2 linked regions of the Sporomusa sphaeroides DSM 2875 genome follow. The protein of the gene in region 1 interacts with the protein of each later gene in a pairwise test. Links are inferred from orthologs where the notes say so. Each region holds a gene or a part of one and is shown in the gene's direction. Other genes may lie near its edges.

The links.
Region 2: the proteins of SPSPH_RS06495 (region 1) and topA interact in binary tests that used the Escherichia coli proteins (3 or more experiments, as listed by UniProt). The link is inferred for Sporomusa sphaeroides DSM 2875 from one-to-one orthologs.

Annotation. Positions count from the first base shown.
Region 1 is NZ_CP146991.1:1,472,507-1,477,910, reverse strand. What follows is about bases 8-2,838. They hold SPSPH_RS06495 (YigZ family protein), read left to right. Parts: upstream 8-1,025; coding sequence 1,026-1,652; downstream 1,653-2,838. Other genes in these bases: SPSPH_RS06485 (nucleoside recognition domain-containing protein), read right to left, coding at 2,289-2,838; SPSPH_RS06490 (metal-dependent transcriptional regulator), read left to right, coding at 1,841-2,266; SPSPH_RS06500 (RluA family pseudouridine synthase), read left to right, coding at 106-1,005. Also shown: more of SPSPH_RS06485, read right to left, coding at 2,839-3,695; SPSPH_RS06480 (FeoB small GTPase domain-containing protein), read right to left, coding at 3,692-4,465; SPSPH_RS06475 (FeoA family protein), read right to left, coding at 4,470-4,742; bioA (adenosylmethionine--8-amino-7-oxononanoate transaminase), read right to left, coding at 4,979-5,404.
Region 2 is NZ_CP146991.1:1,873,415-1,881,414, forward strand. The notes cover bases 2,195-5,194. They hold topA (type I DNA topoisomerase), read left to right. Parts: upstream 2,195-2,596; coding sequence 2,597-4,792; downstream 4,793-5,194. Other genes in these bases: dprA (DNA-processing protein DprA), read left to right, coding at 2,195-2,600; trmFO (methylenetetrahydrofolate--tRNA-(uracil(54)-C(5))-methyltransferase (FADH(2)-oxidizing) TrmFO), read left to right, coding at 4,785-5,194. Outside these bases: folK (2-amino-4-hydroxy-6-hydroxymethyldihydropteridine diphosphokinase), read left to right, coding at 1-238; SPSPH_RS08465 (MGDG synthase family glycosyltransferase), read left to right, coding at 231-1,358; more of dprA, read left to right, coding at 1,512-2,194; more of trmFO, read left to right, coding at 5,195-6,080; tyrosine recombinase XerC, read left to right, coding at 6,183-7,127; ATP-dependent protease subunit HslV, read left to right, coding at 7,148-7,678; ATP-dependent protease ATPase subunit HslU, read left to right, coding at 7,697-8,000. UniProt on the Escherichia coli protein: Releases the supercoiling and torsional tension of DNA, which is introduced during the DNA replication and transcription, by transiently cleaving and rejoining one strand of the DNA duplex.

The DNA of each region.
Region 1 (5,404 bases):
AGATGCAGCACTAGTCCTGGAATCTGGGGAAGGCATTTGCCAACTGCAGGATTTTATTTTATAGTAGAATTGTACATACCTTTTTTGAAAGAAGGCTATTTATTAATGAAATCATTCCAAAACCATAAAATCTCACCAGAGCATACCAGCCTCACGGTAGAAGACTATCTTAAGCAGGTACTGCACTGCTCCGGACGGCAAATCCAGAAGCTGACACGCCAAAAAGGAATATTCTTAAACGGCAAGCCTGCTTTTCTTCAGCGTCAGCTTAAGGCAAACGACAATTTACGCGTTTTACTGCTTGAAGATACATCCTATGGGGTTGAGCCTGAACCGGGAGACATCGATATTCTTTATGAGGATGAGCAGGTACTGGTTTTGAATAAACCTCCTTACCAGCTGGTTCATCCCACCGGACAAACAACCGGTGGTACTCTGGCCAACCATCTGGCTTATCACCTCCGTGAGCGCGGCATCCTGAGTACCGTTCGCGCAGTTCACAGGTTAGACCGGGAAACATCGGGCTGCATAATTTTCGCGAAAGATTCCCGCAGCCAGTTTTTATTAGAAGAGCAATTAAAGGCAAGGACCCTCAAGCGTACCTATTGGGCTCTAGTCCAAGGTGTGCCTCAGCCGCCGTCGGGAACAATTGCCGCCCCTATCGGCCCGCATCCAAACTCACCAAACCGGCGGGCCATCAGCACCAAAGGCGAGGAGGCTGTTACCCATTACCAAACTGTCCGCACCTTTGCTGCCACTTCACTGCTCGAACTGGTACTGGATACCGGCCGAACCCACCAGATACGGGTTCATTTAGCTCATCTTGGCTACCCCATCATCGGCGACCGCATGTACGGCAGCCGTTCTCCGCTTATGTCCAGACAAGCCTTGCACGCCGTATCGGTAAGCTTTGAGCAGCTGTCAACAAAAGAACCGATTACCGTCACAGCACCCCTGCCGGACGATTTTGCCCGAATACTGGCAACCCATACCACCACCCTATAGATAAAACCGGAGGTCTCCTTATGCTGCCTGCCTACCGCACCATAAAACAAGTGGCTGAAATCCAGCTTGAAATCAATAAATCCCTGTTTATTGCCTCTGCCTGTCCTGCCGTGACAGAAGAGGCCGCTGTGACGTTCATTAACGACATTAAAAAGCGTCACAAAGAAGCCAACCATAATTGCTCCGCCTATGTAATCGGCCAGCATGGACAATATCAAAAAGCCGATGATGACGGCGAACCTAGCGGCACGGCCGGCAAACCAATATTGGACGTCATCAACAAATCGGCGGTAAAAAACACCGTCATTGTCGTAACCCGCTATTTTGGCGGCATCAAACTGGGAGCCGGCGGACTGATCCGTGCCTATGCCAAAGCAGCTTCCGCCAGCCTGGAGGCTGCCGTAATTGTTGAAAAGCAGCTGCATACCAAGCTAGCCATCCAGCTTGACTACCATCTGCTGGGCACAGTAGAAAATCAGTTGCGGCTTAACAAATTTCCTATCCAAAGCAAAGATTTCGCCGAGACGGTCAGTATTGTTACCCTGGTCCGCAAAGGGGAAGAAGATCAATTAATCCAGCTGATAGCCGACGCCACTGCCGCCCAGGCCATTGTTAAAATAATCGGGGAAGAATATCTGGATATGTAGATAAAGTGCCTAAAAAAACTCCCTCTCCATAAGAAAAGGGAGTTTTTTGTGCGTTTTTTTTATTTTTCAGTTCAAAATTTTATAATTCATCATAACATATACTAAGCTGCCAACACAATTTTATTGATAAGCATTATTATTTATTAATTTCATGCTATTAACCCGGCAAGGTTTCAGGAGGAATATCTATGCTTTCACCAAGCCTGGAAGATTATTTGGAAGAAATCTATCGGTTTCATGCCAATCTCGGCGTTGTCCGGGTTACTGATATCAGCCACAAACTTAATGTGTCTATGCCTTCTGTTTCCAAAGCCATGCGCAAACTCAATCTTCTTGGTTATATCACCTACCAAAAATACGGTCATATCTGCCTGACTGCCAAAGGCATCGAAACCGGCAAATTCCTTGTCCGCCGCAACCAGATTCTGCAGGAGTTTTTAGTAATGCTTCGCACTAACTGCAACATTGCCGCCGAAGCCGAAGCCATTGAGCATTACTTATCCAATTCAACTATTGAAGCCATTCAGTCCTTCGTAGTATTTATGCGAAAAAATCCCGATACGTATCAGCAGTTATACACCTTTCTCGAAGAGCGTCAGCCGACTGATTTGTAGACGGCAGTCTGACATCCTCCGGCTATACCAAGCCTAACGCCCGAGCCGACTGGGCAACAATAAAGCATACGGCAAAGCCAACTATGGTCGGCAGTAAAAATGTCAGGAACGTCCATTTGGCACTGCCTGATTCTTTATATGCCGAGAGCAAAGCCGTCGTACAGGGCCAATGCAGCAAACAGAACAACATGGTATTTAGAGCCGTCAGCCAGGTCCAGCCGTGGCTGATGAGGACTTGCCGCAATTGAGACAACTCATCAAGCTCAATCATATGGCCTATAGACAAATAACTCATCAGCAAAATTGGAACAACAATCTCGTTGGCAGGCAACCCTAAGATAAACGCCAGCAAAATATAGCCATCAAGTCCGATTGCATAGGCGACAGGCTGCAGTCCTCCGGCCAGGTGCTGCAGAATACTGAGCTCACCTATGTACAAATTGGCAAAGAGCCAGGTAATTGCACCGGCCGGAGCCGCCATCAAAACCGCCCGTCTGAGCACGAAGAAAGTACGATCAATCATGGACCGGTAAATGACTGCACCAATATTCGGTTTGCGGTAAGGCGGAAGTTCCAGTACCATTGAAGAGGCTTCCCCTTTTAGAATGGTATGAGACAAAAGCCAGGACGTGACAAAAGTAATGGCAATTCCCAGCATAACCAGACTGGCCATAAAGACAGTGACAACAGCTGTTTCATATTGTGGCGTTAACGCCCCGCCAACAAAAATGGTGGCAATGGCAATCAGGGTGGGAAACCGGCCGTTACAGGGCACAAAGTTGTTGGTCAGAATGGCGATAAGCCGTTCCCGGGGAGAATCAATAATCCTGCAGGAGACTATGCCGGCGGCGTTACAGCCAAAACCCATGCACATAGTAAGAATCTGCTTGCCGCAAGCCTTGCACTTTTTAAATAAATTATCAAGGTTAAAGGCCACCCGGGGAAGATAACCCAAATCCTCCAATAGAGTAAATAGCGGGAAAAATATAGCCATTGGCGGCAGCATTACCGCAATCACCCAGGCCAGTGCCCGGTAGAGGCCAAGCACCAGAATACCATGCAGCCAGTCAGGCGCACCAGCAGCTTGAAACCAGACTGTCAACTGGTCCTGGAAACTAAAAAGCGCAGTGGCAAGCATTGCCGAGGGAACGTTAGCCCCCTCAATGGTAATCCAAAACACTAAGCTTAGCAGTATCAACATAATGGGATAGCCAAATATACGTGATGTCAATATGTCGTCAAGCTTGTTATCCCAATAAGATTTATCGGTTGCCGGTGATGTAACAACTTTGCGGGCAATACTCTCAGCATTGGCATATACATCGGCAACTATTCTGTCACTTAACTGGTTGCCATAGCGGAGGCGAATAGCCTCCGCCTCCGCGCATAAACCGGCAAAGGTATTTAGCGGCTTAACATTATCCTTCATTGTACGGCCTCCCTGACAACAGGATTGCCGCTCAACTGCAAGTGCAAGGCAATACTTTCAATAAAAGCCCTGTCTCCGTCTAACAGTCTAAGCGCTACCCACCGGGCATTCAGCCGTTTATCTATATGACGCTCAATATTGGGTAAAAGCTGCGCGATTGCTGCTTCCACCTCTGGCGAATACTGCAATTGTTTGTGATGAGTCTTACACTCACCTGTAGCTATACGGTACAAAGCAGCTAACAGGTGATTAAGACCTTCATTTTGGCGTGCTGCTGTTGCTACCACCGGCACGCCAAGTTCTTTTTCCAGTAGGCTTATATTTACCTGGATTTGCTTTTTTCTGGCTTCATCCATAAGATTAACACAGACGACAACCTTAGAAGTTATCTCCATAATTTGCAGCGCCAGATTCAGGTTTCGTTCCAGACAGGTCGCGTCCACTACCACTAAAGTCACATCAGGACGCCCAAAGCAGATGAAGTCCCGCGCGATCTGTTCTTCTGCCGTATGTGCCATGATGGAATAAGTACCTGGCAAATCGACCAGTAAGAAGGACCGGTTATTATAGCTAAACGTCCCTTGCGCATTATCCACCGTTTTGCCCGGCCAATTGCCGGTGTGCTGCCGCAAGCCGGTCAGAGCGTTGAAAACCGTGCTTTTGCCAACATTGGGATTACCTGCAAGAGCAACAATAAACTGTCCGGGATTGGCATGAATCCCGAACTGCTCCCGCAATACTTTGCGAGCCGGTACTATTACCTGCGCCACTTTGTCAGCCCTCCATTCCCTGAGCATCATTGCAAAGATGCGCCCGAATAAGCTGCGCATCTTCAGTGCGCAAAGCAATAGTACTTCCCCTGACAGCAAACGCTATCGGATTGCCGGCAGGACTTTTCCGCACACACCGGACTGTTGTGCCTGGAACCATTCCTAAATCAAATATTCGCCTTCTTAATAATCCGCCAAGTTCAACACTGGCCACATAACCGGATGCCCCTACTGCCAAATCGGAAAGTGCAATTGTTGATGCCTGTTCACTGCTCATTTTACCAACCTCCTCAACTTAACCAAAGCTAACAGATGGGCCAAAAATATAAGTTAGCTACAGCTAACTGTCAGGCCATCTGTTATATGCTATGAAACAGCCTTGTGGTCGGATACAAAAAATGCATATTTTCCAAGCAGCGTTAATATACTTTTAGCTTGCAGGTGCAGCTAAGTTACTTATCCGATGACTAAGATTCAGATGGGGTTAAAACCCCACTTGAATCAAGTCTTCATTTATAAGTCAGTCGGTTGCATACTGCTGCATTCCCTGCTGCCTGTTTCAGCAGTCTCTCTAATGGCGTATTCGATAATGTCCAGCATAGCTTCAATTTCACTAACCGTACTGGCAAGCGGCGGCATAAAAATAACCACATCACCAATCGGCCGAATGATCAGTCCCAGCCGGCGCGCCTGTTCGCAGACATTGGCGCCAACAGCCTGATCCCACCGATACGGAACTTTCCGGCTCCTGTCCTGCATCAATTCAATCCCCACAATAAGACCACACTGGCGAACATCACCCACATGCTCAAGCCTGGCTATGGCTTTGAGCTTGACTGCGGCGGCGTCTATCCGGCAATGGAGTCCCTCAATTACCTTTTCCTCGCTGAAGATTCGCAAATTAGCCAATGCGGCCGCACAAGCCAACGGATTACCTGT
Region 2 (8,000 bases), 400 kb from region 1 along the record:
TGATGTTGATCTTTTAGCATATCATAATGTGGAAATGGCCCTTCAGGCACTTGAACTACCGCATCCCCGGATGCCTGACAGAAGGTTTGTATTGATTCCATTAGCCGAGATTGCCGGCAATGTACCTATATTTAAGGGACAAACAGCGCAGGAATTGCTGGCTGTCAGTCCGGACGACAGTCAGGTTACCTTGTATGGCCGGCTCTCGGTGTCCAGGCAGGGGAACGGCATTGGCTGACAATAAGGTTCTGTTTATGAGCGCGCCGGTCGGTGCCGGGCATATCCGGGCGGCACAAGCAGTCAGTCAGATGCTCAAAATGACTGACACTGCCTGCCAGACTGAACTTTGCAACGTGTTTGATTTTTTTCATCCAAGTATTGGACAGGCAATACTCAAAAGCTATTTAAAAATACTGGATATATTTCCGCAGGCTTACGCCGCCATGTATAGCTGGGGTAATCAAAGCCGGTTGGCTTTGATGGGGCGGGACTTGGTCAGCCGGTTTCTTGCCAGGCGCATGGAGGAGTATATCAGAAGTTTTCAGCCATCGGTCATTGTGTGTACCCACGCTACCCCGGCGGGGCTGGTGGCCTGGTGTAAAAAGCACGGCTTGCTCACAGTTCCGGCAGTAGCCATTGTCACAGATTTTGTTACCCACCGGCTATGGGTTTATCCGGAGTTGGACCATTATTTTGTGGCCCATGCCGGCATGGTGGAGTACTTAGGTCAATACGGGGTTGCGCAGGAAGCTGTTACTGTCACCGGCATTCCGGTAAGTCTGGCGTTTAGCCAACCGGGTGACAGGAGTCAAATACTCAACAAGCTTACGCTTGCTCCGGACAGGAAAACCATCCTGATTATGGGAGGCGGGGCCGGCGTCCTGCCGATGGACAGCATTCTGGATATGTGTATGGAAATTGATAAACCGTTGCAGTTTATCGCCATTGCCGGCAATAACCGGCAATTGTATCGAAAACTTATGCGTTTTGCCACAGCAGCCAGGCATCCTGTAAGGGTTTTGGGTTATATTGACAATGTGCATGAAATTATGAGCGCTGCCGACTTATTAATCTCTAAACCCGGCGGTATGAGTGTATCTGAGGCGTTGGCTCTGGGGGTACCGCTTATTATCTACCGGCCAATACCGGGTCAGGAAGAAGCAAATACCCGCTACTTATTAGCCAGGCGGGCAGCGTTTAGGGCTGATTCGCTGCCGGAGTTAAAAACTATTTTGCTGAATTTGATGGCAGGCGAGCATGGCGAGCTTAGCCGGTTACAGCAGCGGGCTGCGGCAGTTGGCTGCCCTGATGCGGCTAAAAATATAGTTAATTTTTTAGTTAATAAGTATTTTTATTAATTAAAAGCTAAAATATTGTAAAAAAATATTTAAATTGGGACTCCTGGCTCTTGACCTTTGGATTTTATCCCAGTTATAATTGCAAGTACTATGACTTACCAGGTGCTTGCTATGTTTTGGCAGTTTAATGCCAGCTAATGTGGAGGAACTGATATGGAACAATTTTACTTGGCTGCTTTGCAAATGGTGCCAGGTATCGGCAGTTCACGCATGAAGGTCTTGATTGATTATTTTGGTAGCGCCCGGCAGACTTGGCTAGCTGACCAGGGCGATTTATTTTTATCCAAATGTATAGATACTGCTATTTGTAATAATTTACTTAGCTGCCGGGACAAGATAGATATACATAAACTGGCGGACACTTTATTTAAAAAAGGAATTTCTCTGTGTACGTTAACGGCAGACAATTATCCTTCGCTGTTGCAGAACAGTTTTAATCCGCCCTATGTATTGTATTACCGGGGGACTTTACCGGCAACCGATAAGCTGATCGCCATTGTTGGCGCCCGGAAAGCTACGGCTTATGGGAAAAATGCCGCCAGCATGTTAGCGGCAGCATTAGCTGCTGCCGGAGTAGGCATTGTCAGCGGCGCCGCGCGTGGCATTGATACTGCCGCCCATCAGGGGGCGCTGGAGCAGCAAGGGTATACCATAGCTGTACTGGGCTCCGGCGTAGATGTTGCCTATCCGCCGGAAAACAAAAATTTGCTGGCAAGCATTGCTGAAACCGGTGCGGTGGTTTCTGAATATGCACCCGGTACCATGGCCCATCCCGGTCATTTTCCGGCCCGTAACCGCATCATTAACGCCTTGGCGCGCGGGGTTATTGTCGTGGAAGCCGCTGAAAAGAGCGGAGCCTTAATAACTGCTGATTTTGCCTTAGAAGAAGGGCGGGATGTATTTGCCGTACCTGGCAGTATTTTTGCAAACACCAGTAAAGGGGCCAATAAGCTTTTGAAGCTGGGAGCAAAGCCTGTCGATTGTGCGACCGATATTCTTGAAGAATATGGTTGGGAAAATTTTTCAGTTAAGCCAACAACGCTGGCGTTGTCAGCAGAAGAACAAGCCATATATGGGTTACTTAATTATGACGAGCCCATGAGCATTGAAGAAATTGTTACAAAGTTGAAGGTATTGCCGGCAACAGCCGCATATATATTATTGCAACTTTCATTACGGGGTTTGACGGTTGAACATAGTGCACAACGCTATACCCGTGCCGCTAGGGAGGGAATTGAGTGAGCAAAGCTCTAGTTGTAGTAGAATCCCCGGCCAAAGCCAAGACAATTGAAAAATTTCTTGGGAAAAATTACATGGTGAAAGCTTCTATGGGACATTTGCGGGATTTGCCCAAAAGTCAATTCGGGGTTGATATTGAGAACAACTTTTCACCGAAATATATTAATATCAGAGGCAAGGGCGATCTGATTAAAAGTCTAAAAGATGCAGCAAAAAATGCTGATACTGTTTATCTGGCGACAGACCCTGACCGTGAAGGGGAAGCTATTGCCTGGCATCTGGCCCATATTCTTAATCTTTCGGAGCATACTACCTGCCGCATTGAATTTAATGAAATTACTAAGCCGGCTATTCAGCAGGCTATCAAGAAACCACGTCCCATTAATCTGCCGCGGGTATATGCTCAGCAAACCAGACGGATACTTGACAGGATCGTAGGCTATAAACTTAGCCCGCTGCTTTGGCGCAAAGTGCGCAAAGGGTTAAGCGCCGGCCGGGTGCAATCGGTCACCGTTCGTCTCATTTGCGACCGGGAAAAAGAAATCCAGGCTTTTGTTCCGGAAGAGTATTGGACAATTACCGCAAAGTTAAAAGAAAAAAGTACAGCCAAAGCATTTGCTGCCGAATTATTTATGGTTGGCAGCGAAAAGCTGAATGTCAACAACCAATCGCAGGCAGAAACCATTGTTAGTGAGCTTACCCATGCCGAATATGTAGTAAGCGACGTGAAAAAGCGTGAGAGAAAGAGAAATCCATATCCTCCGTTTACCACCAGCAGCCTGCAGCAGGAGGCTGCCCGCAAATTAGGCTTTACTTCCCGCAAAACAATGATGGTTGCGCAGCAGCTGTATGAAGGCCTTGATATTGGCCGGGCCGGTCAGGTCGGTCTTATTACTTATATGCGTACCGATTCCACCCGGATAGCTGAAACTGCTCAGCAGGAAGCCAGAGCCTATATTGAAAACAAGTTTGGCGTGAGCTACCTGCCGGCTAAAGCGCCTGTCTACGCCAATAAGAAATCCCAGGATGCTCACGAAGCGGTCAGACCTACCACTCTTGAGCTGTTGCCGGAAGCTATCGGCAAAAGTTTGACCAAAGACCAGTTAAAGCTCTACACGCTTATTTGGGAAAGGTTTATTGCCAGCCAGATGACACCGGCTGTCTACGATACCCTTACCATTGAGATTACCGCCGGAAATTACAGGCTTAAAGCCACAGGCTCACAATTAAAATTTCCCGGATTCTTAGCCGCTTTTAGTGGAGCTATCGGTAAAGGCAAGGAATTGGAACAAAACTCTGACAGTGATCTTGATACAGAAACTACTTTGCCTGAACTAAAAACAGGGCAAGTCTTACAGCTTGCCAAACTGGAACCTAAGCAACACTTTACCGAACCTCCGCCTCGTTATACAGAAGCTTCCTTGGTTAAAGTACTGGAGGAAAAGGGCATCGGGCGTCCCAGCACCTATGCGCCGACCATTGAGACGATTGTTGTCCGGGGTTATGTAGAGCGTGTGGAGAAAAAGTTTCATCCTACCGATCTGGGGATTGTGGTGCTTGATCTCCTAAAACAATACTTCGAGAGAATCATTGATGTTGAGTTTACTGCGGGGATGGAAGACAAACTAGACGCTATCGCCGAAGGTGACGCCTCTTGGCTAGGTGTTTTGGAAGAATTCTATGATCCTTTTGCTAAAGATTTAAGTTTTGCCGAAGAAGCTATCGGGCAGGTGGAACTGCCTGTTGAAGTTTCCGACATTCCTTGTGAAAACTGTGGGAAAATGATGATTATTAAGCAAGGGCGGTATGGAAATTTCCTGGCATGTCCGGGTTTTCCCGCCTGCCGGAATACCAAACCCATTTTGAAAGATATCGGCGTGAAATGTCCTAAATGCGGTGGTGCGGTTGTCGAGAGGAAGACTAAACGGCGCAGAATTTTTTATGGTTGTGAAAAATACCCTGAATGTGACTTTACTACCTGGGATCTGCCGTTAAACGATAACTGTCCCGTATGCGGCACCTATATGGTTCGGCATAAATATAAAAATGGCGGCTTTGCCGCTCTTTGCAGCAACGAGTCTTGCCCGTCACGGCAAACGTCTGAGAATAAAGAAACAACGAAAAAAGCAGAAGGCAAGGCAGCAAAGCCAACTTCCAACAAGGCTTCTGCTAACCGGAGGAAAAAGAGTGGCTAAAGTTACCGTATTAGGAGCCGGACTGGCTGGCAGTGAAGCTGCCTGGCAACTGGCTGAAGCAGGCATAGCTGTAGACTTGTATGAGATGCGCCCCAAAACAATGACACCGGCCCATCAGACCGGCTTGTTTGCTGAATTGGTATGCAGTAACTCGTTAAGAGCTGCTGCTATAGAAAATGCTGTCGGACTATTGAAAGAAGAAATGCGGCGACTGAATTCTCTGGTTATGAAAGCGGCTGATGCTCATTCAGTTCCGGCAGGCGGAGCACTGGCAGTTGATAGAAACGATTTTAGCCGGTTCATTACCGAGACTCTCTGCAATCATCCGCGTATTTCTGTTATACCTGACGAAGTGACAGCAATACCGGATGACAGACCACTGGTCATTGCTACCGGGCCGCTGACGTCACCGGCTTTATCGCAGGCCATTGCCAAGCTTACAGGTAATGATTATCTGTATTTTTATGATGCAGCTGCTCCGATTATTGCCGCCGACTCCCTTAATATGAATACTATCTACCGGGCTTCCCGCTACGGTAAGGGCGATGATGATTACCTTAACTGTCCGATGAACCAAGAACAATATGAGGTATTTTGGCACGAGCTGACCCACGCCGAAACGGCAGAACGCAAAGAGTTTGAAAACATGGTCGTTTTTGAAGGGTGCATGCCGATAGAAACTATGGCTGCCAGGGGCGTTGACACCATGCGCTTCGGGCCCTTAAAGCCGGTTGGGCTAAGACATCCGGAAACCGGAGAAATGCCTTATGCGGTTGTACAGCTTCGCCAGGATAATGTTGCCGCAACCCTTTATAATATTGTTGGTTTTCAGACCCACCTCAAATGGCCGGAACAACAGCGGGTTTTTAAACTCATTCCAGGCCTGGAAAACGCGGAGTTTGTCCGTTACGGAGTAATGCACCGCAACACTTATATCAATTCCCCCAAAACACTGCTCCCGACATTGCAAATGAAGGAGCTGCCAAACATTGTATTTGCCGGACAGATTACCGGTGTTGAAGGATATGTGGAGTCGGCGGCAAGCGGTCTTATCGCAGGGATTAACGCCGGCAGGATAGCCCAGGGTCTCGCGCCGAAAGTTTTCCCGGAAGAGACGGCGCACGGCGCTCTGTGCCGTTATATCACAGAGGCCGATCCGTCTAATTTTCAGCCTATGAATATAAACTTTGGGCTTATACCCCCCTTAGGGCATAAGATCAGAGATAAGAAACTTAAAAACAGAGCTATTGCCGATAGGGCACTGGCGGCGCTAGAAGAATTTATTTGAATAATACGACAATAATATTGCGGAATTTTCTTAGGTGTGTTAGTATAATAGTAATTTCCGCAAAATCAGTAGCCATTAATTTTGTCGGGAAGAATGATGATAATGTGTGATAACAAACAAACAAATCAAATTGACAAATTTATAGATCAGTTTATGTTCTATTTACGAGTTGAAAAAAATTCCTCCCGCCATACGCTGCTGAATTACCAGCGCGACATTTACCAATTTGTCGAGTTTGTGTCAAATCAGGGGGGCGGTGAGAGGCCGTTTAGTTATGTTACCCCGTTGTTACTTCGCAGTTATCTAGCACATTTAAAATCGCAAGAGTACGCTAAAGCGACCATTATGCGACGAATTGCGGCGCTTAGGTCGTTTTTCCGGTTTTTATGCCGGGAAAATATTTTAAGTGAAAATCCATGTGACGCAGTTAGAACACCAAAACTGGAAAAAAAACTACCTGTCTTTCTGGATGCTAACGAAGTTAGCGAATTAATGGCTTTGCCGGATGACAGTCCGCTTGGCTTTCGGGATAAAGCGGTGCTGGAACTGCTTTATGCGACAGGCGTACGGGTTAATGAGCTTGCCGGAATTACTCTGCCGGATATTGATGTTGAGGGACGAACCATTATCGTCTCCGGTAAAGGGGCGAAAGAACGAATTGTTTTGATGGGGAAGACGGCAGCCGCTTTTTTGGAAAAATACCTGCAGCGTGCACGCCCTGTATTGTGCACTAAGACTGGCGAATATGGCCGCCAAACCAAAAAGCAGCATAGCTATCTGTTTGTCAATAACCGGGGAGGCCCGCTCACTGACCGGAGCATCCGCCGGATTGTTGAAAAGTATGTGGAAGAAATGGCTTTGAAGAAAAATGTCAGTCCCCATACCCTGCGTCATACTTTTGCTACCCATCTGTTAGATAACGGGGCAGACCTCAGAACCGTGCAGGAACTCTTAGGCCATGTTAATTTGTCGACAACTCAGCTTTACACCCATATAACTACCGAAAGACTCAAAGCCAATTACAAGAAATCGCATCCACGTGCCTAAATTCCCTTGGAGGTGATACCATGTTTCACGCTACAACGATTGTTGCTGTTCGCCATCAGGGAAAGACAGCTATTGCTGGTGACGGACAGGTTACCTTTGGTCAAAATACAGTAATGAAACACAACGCGAAAAAAGTGCGCCGCCTTTATCATGGTAAAGTTTTAGCCGGATTTGCCGGCTCGGTTGCGGATGCATTTACGTTATTCTCCAAATTTGAAAGTAAGCTGGAAGAATTTAATGGCAACATGATGAGAGCAGCTGTTGAACTGGCTAAAGAATGGCGTTTAGACAGAGTTTTACGCAGACTGGAAGCCCTGCTTATTGTTATTGATGCCGAACATCTTCTCATTATATCAGGCAATGGGGAAGTCATTGAACCGGACGACGGTGTCACCGCGATAGGTTCAGGCGGACCCTATGCATTGGCAGCCGCCAGAGCGCTTGTGCAGCACTCTGACTTGCCGGCCGCCGGTATTGCCCGTACGGCACTTGAAATTGCAGCCGGTATTTGTGTCTATACTAATGACCATATTACCGTAGAAGAACTATAGTTTTAAAGGGGGATGATTTTGCTGGAACTTACACCAAAAGAAATAGTCAATGAGTTGAATAAATACATAATCGGTCAACAGCAGGCGAAAAAATCAGTTGCTGTGGCACTGCGAAACCGCTGGCGCAGCAAGAAGCTGCCGGCGGAGCTTAAAGAAGAGATTGTCCCTAAGAATATCTTAATGATTGGTCCTACAGGTGTCGGTAAAACCGAGATAGCCCGGCGCCTGGCGAAACTGGTAAATGCGCCTTTCGTCAAAGTGGAAGCCACTAAATTTACCGAAATAGGTTATGTGGGCCGCGATGTCGAGTCCATGGTCCGGG